One region of the Candidatus Desulfovibrio trichonymphae genome, then DNA from elsewhere that is predicted to be linked to it. Evidence: predicted binding sites of a transcription regulator. Region 1 holds the regulator's gene; the other holds the start of a gene.
What was found. Region 1 encodes sigma-54, which starts transcription at its own class of promoters, with help from an activator protein. Its sites were predicted from a motif close to CTGGCACGGNNNNTGCTT; they were not measured.

Region 1 (3,417 bases):
GGTGAGAATTGCCGGCAGGCCGTCCACGACAAAATAGTTCAAATCTTCAAAAACCTGCAGGGCCGTGCTTTTGCCGGCGCCGGACAGGCCGGTGACAATGCACACCTTTGCGGCGCAGCCTTCCGTTTGGTCACGCCGGGAAGATTTGACCAGTGTTTTCATATCGCCGGCCTATAATACAGGATCAATCAGCGCATAGCCGCCGGCCCGTCTTCGGTAGACAACATTGATGCGGCTGTTTTCGTCGTTGAAAAAAACCAGAAATTCACTGCCGATAACATCAAGCTGCATTATGGCTTCGTCAATGTGCATGGGTTTTTGGACAAAGCGATTTGTTCCGCTCACTTCTGTCGTATCTTCCGCCTGTGCGTCAAAATTGTAGGTAAAGACGTCCACATCCGATTTTGCGGTTTTGCGCCGCTGTTTCTTGAAGCGGGAAACCTGACGCTTTATCTGCGCCTCAACCTTGTCGGTGACCAGATCTATGGCCGAATACATATCGGTGGTTTGTTCGGATGCGTTGATATGCAGGCCCTCGCCGCGAACCGTCACTTCACATCGGTGGCGGAATTTATCCACGGTCAGCACGACGCTTACCTCAAACCCTGCGGATTTGCCGAAAAAACGTCCGAGTTTTTCAATGCGGCGGCGGGCATATTTTTTGAGATGGTCGGAAACCTCAAAATTCTTGAAGGCGAAAGAGATATTCATCCTGTGCTCCTTTAAGTGGTACGTGGCTTCAAAAATATTTCCTGCGTCTTGAAGAAGAAGGAATATCAAGCGATGTGCGATACTTGGCGACAGTGCGCCGGGCGATGTTGACCTTGAGGGATCTCTTGAGCATTTCGCCGATGCGTTCGTCGCTCAGGGGGGTATTTGCGTCTTCTTCGGCAATAAATTTTTTTATCTGTGCTTTCACACTTTCCGAGCCCACCTGGCTACCGTCGTCCAGTTCAAGACCGCTGTTGAAAAAGAATTTTAATTGAAAAATTCCGTGCGGCGTCGCAACGTATTTGTTGGTTGTAATACGGCTGATTGTGGATTCATGCATATCTATATCATCGGCAATATCTTTAAGAATCAATGGGGAGAGTTTTGTAACGCCGTATTCAAAAAAATCCTGCTGATGACGAACAATGCTCTCCATAACTTTATACAGCGTGCGTTGACGTTGATAAAGACTTTTAATCATCCATGCCGCTGAACGCATTTTTTCACTGCAATATTCTTTTTCCTGTTCTGATGTGAGTTTTATTTTTGCATGATACAGAGAAGAGAGATGTAATTGCGGCAACCCGTCTTCATTGAACAGGATTACAAATTCATTGTCGATTTTGTAAACATAGACGTCCGGGCTGACATACGTTGGTTCGCCACCGCCGAAACTTGCTCCCGGCATAGGGTCAAGACTCTGAATGATATCAAGGTATTTTTTCAGGTTATTCATATCCAGCCTGAATTTGCGCAACAACGGCCTGTATCGTTTTGCTTCAATATCTTCGAGATGCGATTCAACAAGTTCAACGAGCACAGGGTCACGGTCATAACGCAGATTTTTGAGCTGCACGAGCAGACACTCCCGCGCGCTTCGCGCGGCAACGCCCACAGGGTCGAAAAGCTGCACGCGTTCCAAGACCGCGCCCGCCTCGCTGACTGTACATGAGGCCATGTCCGCAATTTCTTTGAGTGCCGCCTGCAAATAGCCTGATGAAGAGAGATTGCCGATGATCGCCTCGCCGATGTTTTTTTGCGTTTCACTCATGGTAGAAAGGCACAATTGCCAAAGCAGATGGCTTTCCAGCGTAGGTTTTGCCGAGCAGCGTCCCTCAAGCGGGGCAATTTCCTCAGACGATTCAAACTCGCGCGCCTGCAAGAGGCAAGGGGTGCTGGCAAACTCGCCGAGATAGTCCTCCCAGTCGGCATTGCAGTTGATTTCTCTGCCGTAGCCGTCTTCGTCAATGCCGTCCTGGCGGATTTCAGGATTGTTTTCCGCCGCGTCGTCTTCGCCGGAGTCTTCTTCAAGAAAAGGATTGTCAACAAGTTCCTGCTGCACTGTCTCCAGCAGCTCCAGACGTGAAAGTTGCAGCAGCCCGATGGCTTGCTGCAGCATCGGCGTCATAAAGATTTGCTGGCTGAGTTTTAATTGTTGGCTGAGTTCGAGTGCCATGCTGTTTTTTTGTTGGAAATGTGTTCAAAAAATACATTTGTCCAGTTGTTATCAAAGAGTGTGCCATATTGTAAAAAATATGCAATGGCCGGTTGTTAGCTTTAATCCGCTGTGAATTAAATTATGATATCACAGGAAAATCAGTGCCGACCCAGCTTGCGTACAAGAAGTTCATTGACAAGGGCGGGGTTGGCTTTGCCCTTTGTAGCGCGCATGACCTGACCCACAAAGAAGCTGAGCAGTTTTGTTTTGCCGCTCCTGTACGAGGCCGTCTCTGCGGGGTGAGCGGCAACAGCCGCGTCGACGGCCGCTCCCAGCGCGCCGGAATCAGAAATCTGCCCAAGATTTTTTTCTTTGATATACGCTTCGGGCATGGCACCGGTGCTGAAAATTTCGGCAAAAATATCGTTGGCAATTTTGGCGCTGATCAGCCCCTGATCCACAATGCGCACAAGCTCCGCAAGAGCTTGCGGCCGCATGGCCCATTTTGCCGGATCAGCCGGCAGATTGCGGGCATGGCATTCACGCAGCAGGGGGCCGAGCATGTAGTTTGCCGTCTTTCTGGCGTCAGACAAGCCTGCCGCTGTTTCAAAAAAATCCGCCATGTTCGGGTGTTGCACAAGCATCTCGATGTCCGCCTCAGGCAAGCCGGTCATCGCTTTAAAGCGTTCAAGGCGCGTATGCGGCAGTTCAGGCATTTCGTTTTTCCACGCGTCCAGTTCTTCCCCGCTGATTGTGACCGGCAGGAGATCCGGATCGGGGAAGTAGCGGTAGTCGTGAGCTTCTTCCTTGCTGCGCATGGCAATGGTAACATTTTTGACGGCATCATAGAGACGTGTTTCCTGCGTCACGGCGTCTCCGTCATCCAGGATGCCCTGCTGGCGGGCGATTTCATATTCTATGGCGCGCTGCACATTTTTGAACGAGTTAAGATTTTTGATTTCAGAGCGGATGCCGAAACGCGTGCTTCCCGCCGGACGCAGGGAAACGTTGGCGTCGCAACGGAAGCTGCCTTCTTCCATATTTCCGTCACACACACCAAGATAGGTCACAATGCCGTAAAGGGTTTTCAGATACGCCACGGCTTCGGCGGGCGAGCGTATGTCCGGTTCTGAAACAATTTCCACGAGCGGTGTTCCCGCCCTGTTCAGATCGACATAGCTGACGTTTTCGTCCTGCGCGTGGATATTTTTGCCCGCATCATTTTCCAAATGAATGCGCGTAATGCCGATGTTTTTTTCAATCCCGTC
Region 2 (3,417 bases), 450 kb from region 1:
CGAATATTCTACGGGAGCGCAAAAGCAATCTGACCGGAGCAGATAAGGCCGCTCCGGTCAGACAACAACGACAGAGTCTATCTCTTGAAGATATCTGTTTTTGAAACGTTCATCACACGTATGGCCTGTATTTTGTCGTCGTTATGATAGGCGACGCGCATTATATCTCCGGCCGTCCAGACTTCCGGCGACAGAAGCCGCTGGGGCTTAAAGGTTATAAGCGCTTTTAAATCAGACGCATAGATGGTGACTCTCCCTTTTTCCTCGTCTATCAACGGAAAAGTCTTGCCTGCCACTTTGGGGTGCTTGGAACCGATGTTCTTTTCCACATCAGTGAATTCCACAGTCATTTCTTTTGGGGCATTGGAAATCGGGTCAAAAATAACCAACGACTTGTCCAGATTGATCTTCAGAAGGCCGCCCACTATGGGTTTGGGCCCCATTTCCTTTGCTTCGACAGGCAGCTTGTAGGTGATGACCGCGCCGGTATAGCTGGGATTGGCGCTGTTGCGGTTTGCGTCCACCACAATGGTCATTGTTTTTGTTGCGGGGTCAAAGGCCACCGCGCGCCCCTGTTCCACGTCGCCGTTAAAATCACAGGCCGCGAGGGCAAAGGAGAAGGCCAGGACCGATATCAGCAATGTACGTATTTTCATGGCTTGTCTCCTCCTAGTTGCCGGCTTTCTGTCGCTTGGCGGCGAGTTCAGCCTTGGCGCCCTGAACCATACGGGCGGCGATGTAGACGGAAATGGCGCTCACAAAGGCCAGTACCTCAATGGTAGCCAGCGTACCGAGCAGACCTGCGATTGAAGGCAATTCAGCTTGAAGCAGTTTGAGCAAAACAGACATCAGACAGCCCAGCACAGCGAGGCCGAAGACGATGCGTATGCCGTAACCCTTGACGTATTTTGTGGCGACAACGCCGATCTGTGCGCCGATGGCGGCGCCGCACAGCATGATAATGGCCGCGACAAGCTCGGTGCGGCCCTTATAGGTATAGGAGGCGGCGCCGTAGAGGCCGGAAATGGCCACTTCAAAAAGGTCGGTTCCCACGGCGAGGTGCGTGGGGCAACCTATCAGATAGACCAGAGCTGGCATACGGATAAGACCTCCACCGATACCAAGAATGCCGGCCAGCCAGCCTGTGAAGAGACTTACAGTAATGGGCAGCCAGAACGAGCAGGTCACGCCAGCCCGTTTGAAGTAAACCATGGGCGGAACGTGGATGGCCTGAAGCTTGGAGGCCCAATCAAGGCCTGTGGCGCCCTGTTCCAGCTCCTGATTTTTTGCCTTTGCCTCGCGTTCCTTTTGCTTGCGCTTGGCCACATCGTGAAAGACCAGCCAAGCGAGAAGGATCAACAGCACCACATAGAGCCAGCGTACCACTTTGTCCACCTGCCCAATCCGTTCAAGCCACATGACCATCTGCGCGCCTATTTCCACGCCCACAACGGTGCCCATAAGCATGACCAGGCCAAGCAGATAGTCAACATTGCCGAATTTGCCGTGACGCATGGTTGAAATCAAAGATTTGCCAGCCATTTGCGCCACGTCCGTGCCGATAGCAAAGGCCATGGGAAAGCCGAGAATGTTAAGACCCGGAGTTACCATCCACGCACCGCCCAAACCAAAGAACCCGCCGATAATGCCGACGCCCAGCCCGAGAATGATCAAACCGGGCCAAAAAATATTTACGCCGGAAATGGGCATCAACATATAAAGCCATTCCATTAAGTATCTCCTTATTCTGGATTATTTTTCCGCCAGTTCGCGGTGTTCGAGATCAATACCGATCTTGGTCATAAAAAAGTCAGCTATAAAGCCAAGGATGACGCCAAGAACGGGAATGCTGATCATTGTTACCATAGCGAAAAATAAATGGCTTGCGTTGTACATTTCCGCCCACATATACAAAATGCCGTCCACTTGGCGCGTATCGGCCACAATAACTACATCGGCCTTTTTCTCCGCCGCGAGGGCGATTGAAGGCATGAGCACGGGCAACAGCAGCGCGCAGCCCGTAATCCATAACCAAAGCCTGCGCATTCTTTTCATGGTTCCCTCCATTAAGTTTTTTCGACAGTATTATAGCAAGGCTTGTGCCATTGCGCGATTATCTTTGACAGAGAGACATTAATTGTAAAAAAGCAGTTGCAAAAAAAATGGCCCCAAAGTAGAGTTGTCGCTATATTTGCGTGTTTTTTGCGCGACAGGAAACATTATGCGTATTTTTTTGCCTGTTATTGCGGGAAATTCTTTAAAAACCGCTTCCCTTTTTGTCAATCGCAGCATACTCAGCCAGATGCTTCTGCTCGGTCTGCCTCTTCTGGCATTTGTGCTCTTGCTTCTTTTTTATACAAACGGCCGTATTGTCGAAAATATCGTCAATCATACCGTGGCGCGCAATGCGCAGTTCCAAACGCGCATCATGGCTCTCGCTTTAGAGCAATTGCTCGCGGAAGCGCGCAATCACCTTTTGATTCTGGCTGCGGGCGCGCTTGATAAGCAGTCAATGGTGCGACGTCTCAAACTTCAGATACGTTCATCGAATTTTCATTACCGTGAAATCGCCTTCATCGGGCTTGCGCCTGAAAACAAATATCTTTTGCTGAACTACATGGGCGATATTATTACTGTGCCGCCGGATGTTACCATGCGCACGTTGTCCGGCCCTTTTCACAATGTCGGTTCCGCCAGACTTCCCGGCCGTGTAAACGTGGGGCAGCCCCTGGAAGTGAGCTATGCCTTTGTACCGGTCAGTAATTCTGTGCAGAGTTTAACTTTTCACGTCCTGCGTTTTTCCACGCCTGTTCATGACGCGAAAGGGAATTTTCAAGGAGTGTTGGCGCTCTCGCTTGATCTGGCGGCCATGCGTGACGTTGTTTCCGCCTTTTCTTCCGATGGGGCCGCCGGAGATGGAAAAGAAAGCACCAATGTCCGCAGCCTTTTTTTTGACAGAGACGGCTGGATGCTCTTTCAGTCGGAAAAGCCGAATGTTGAGCAGCGTGAAACCCCTCTGAGCTCCGACACCGTACGGGCAGGCTTTCGTGGAGATTTTGGACGTCCTGGTTTCAGTCAGGCTTTTCGTCCTGCGCCGGATTATCTGAACTACTGGGATATGGTGATTAATGTACAAAACCGTCGTGTTGGCCGTATCTCTTTGCCGGAAACAGGTGCATTGTGGGGAGACGGCCAGTTGCGGGTGGAGGGCGTAAATTATGTACCTGTCACAACCCCTGCCGACACTGATGACGAACGGAACGTCATAGGCGGCCTTGCCGTGTTGGACAGCAGTTTTACGGCAACGCGCACCGGCACACAATTGTTCAGCGTCTATGCCTTCTGTTTTTTTGGAGGAATGTTGCTTTTGGGCATATGCCTGGCCAGAATTACCCGTGCAGCCGACAAACAGTTGCA

Region 2: RSDT_RS06110 (DVU0150 family protein) is a predicted target of sigma-54. The motif match lies at 2,089-2,106, and genes of this name have one in related genera.

Annotation. Positions count from the first base shown of each region.
Region 1 covers NZ_AP017368.1:803,933-807,349, forward strand. The annotation lists gene rapZ (RNase adapter RapZ) at 1-162, opposite strand, end outside; gene hpf (ribosome hibernation-promoting factor, HPF/YfiA family) at 172-711, opposite strand; gene rpoN (RNA polymerase factor sigma-54) at 740-2,167, opposite strand; gene gatB (Asp-tRNA(Asn)/Glu-tRNA(Gln) amidotransferase subunit GatB) at 2,308-3,417, opposite strand, start outside.
Region 2 covers NZ_AP017368.1:1,250,313-1,253,729, forward strand. The annotation lists gene RSDT_RS06100 (DUF4881 domain-containing protein) at 78-656, opposite strand; gene RSDT_RS06105 (sulfite exporter TauE/SafE family protein) at 670-1,731, opposite strand; gene RSDT_RS06110 (DVU0150 family protein) at 1,753-2,055, opposite strand; gene RSDT_RS06115 (sigma 54-interacting transcriptional regulator) at 2,222-3,417, shown strand, end outside.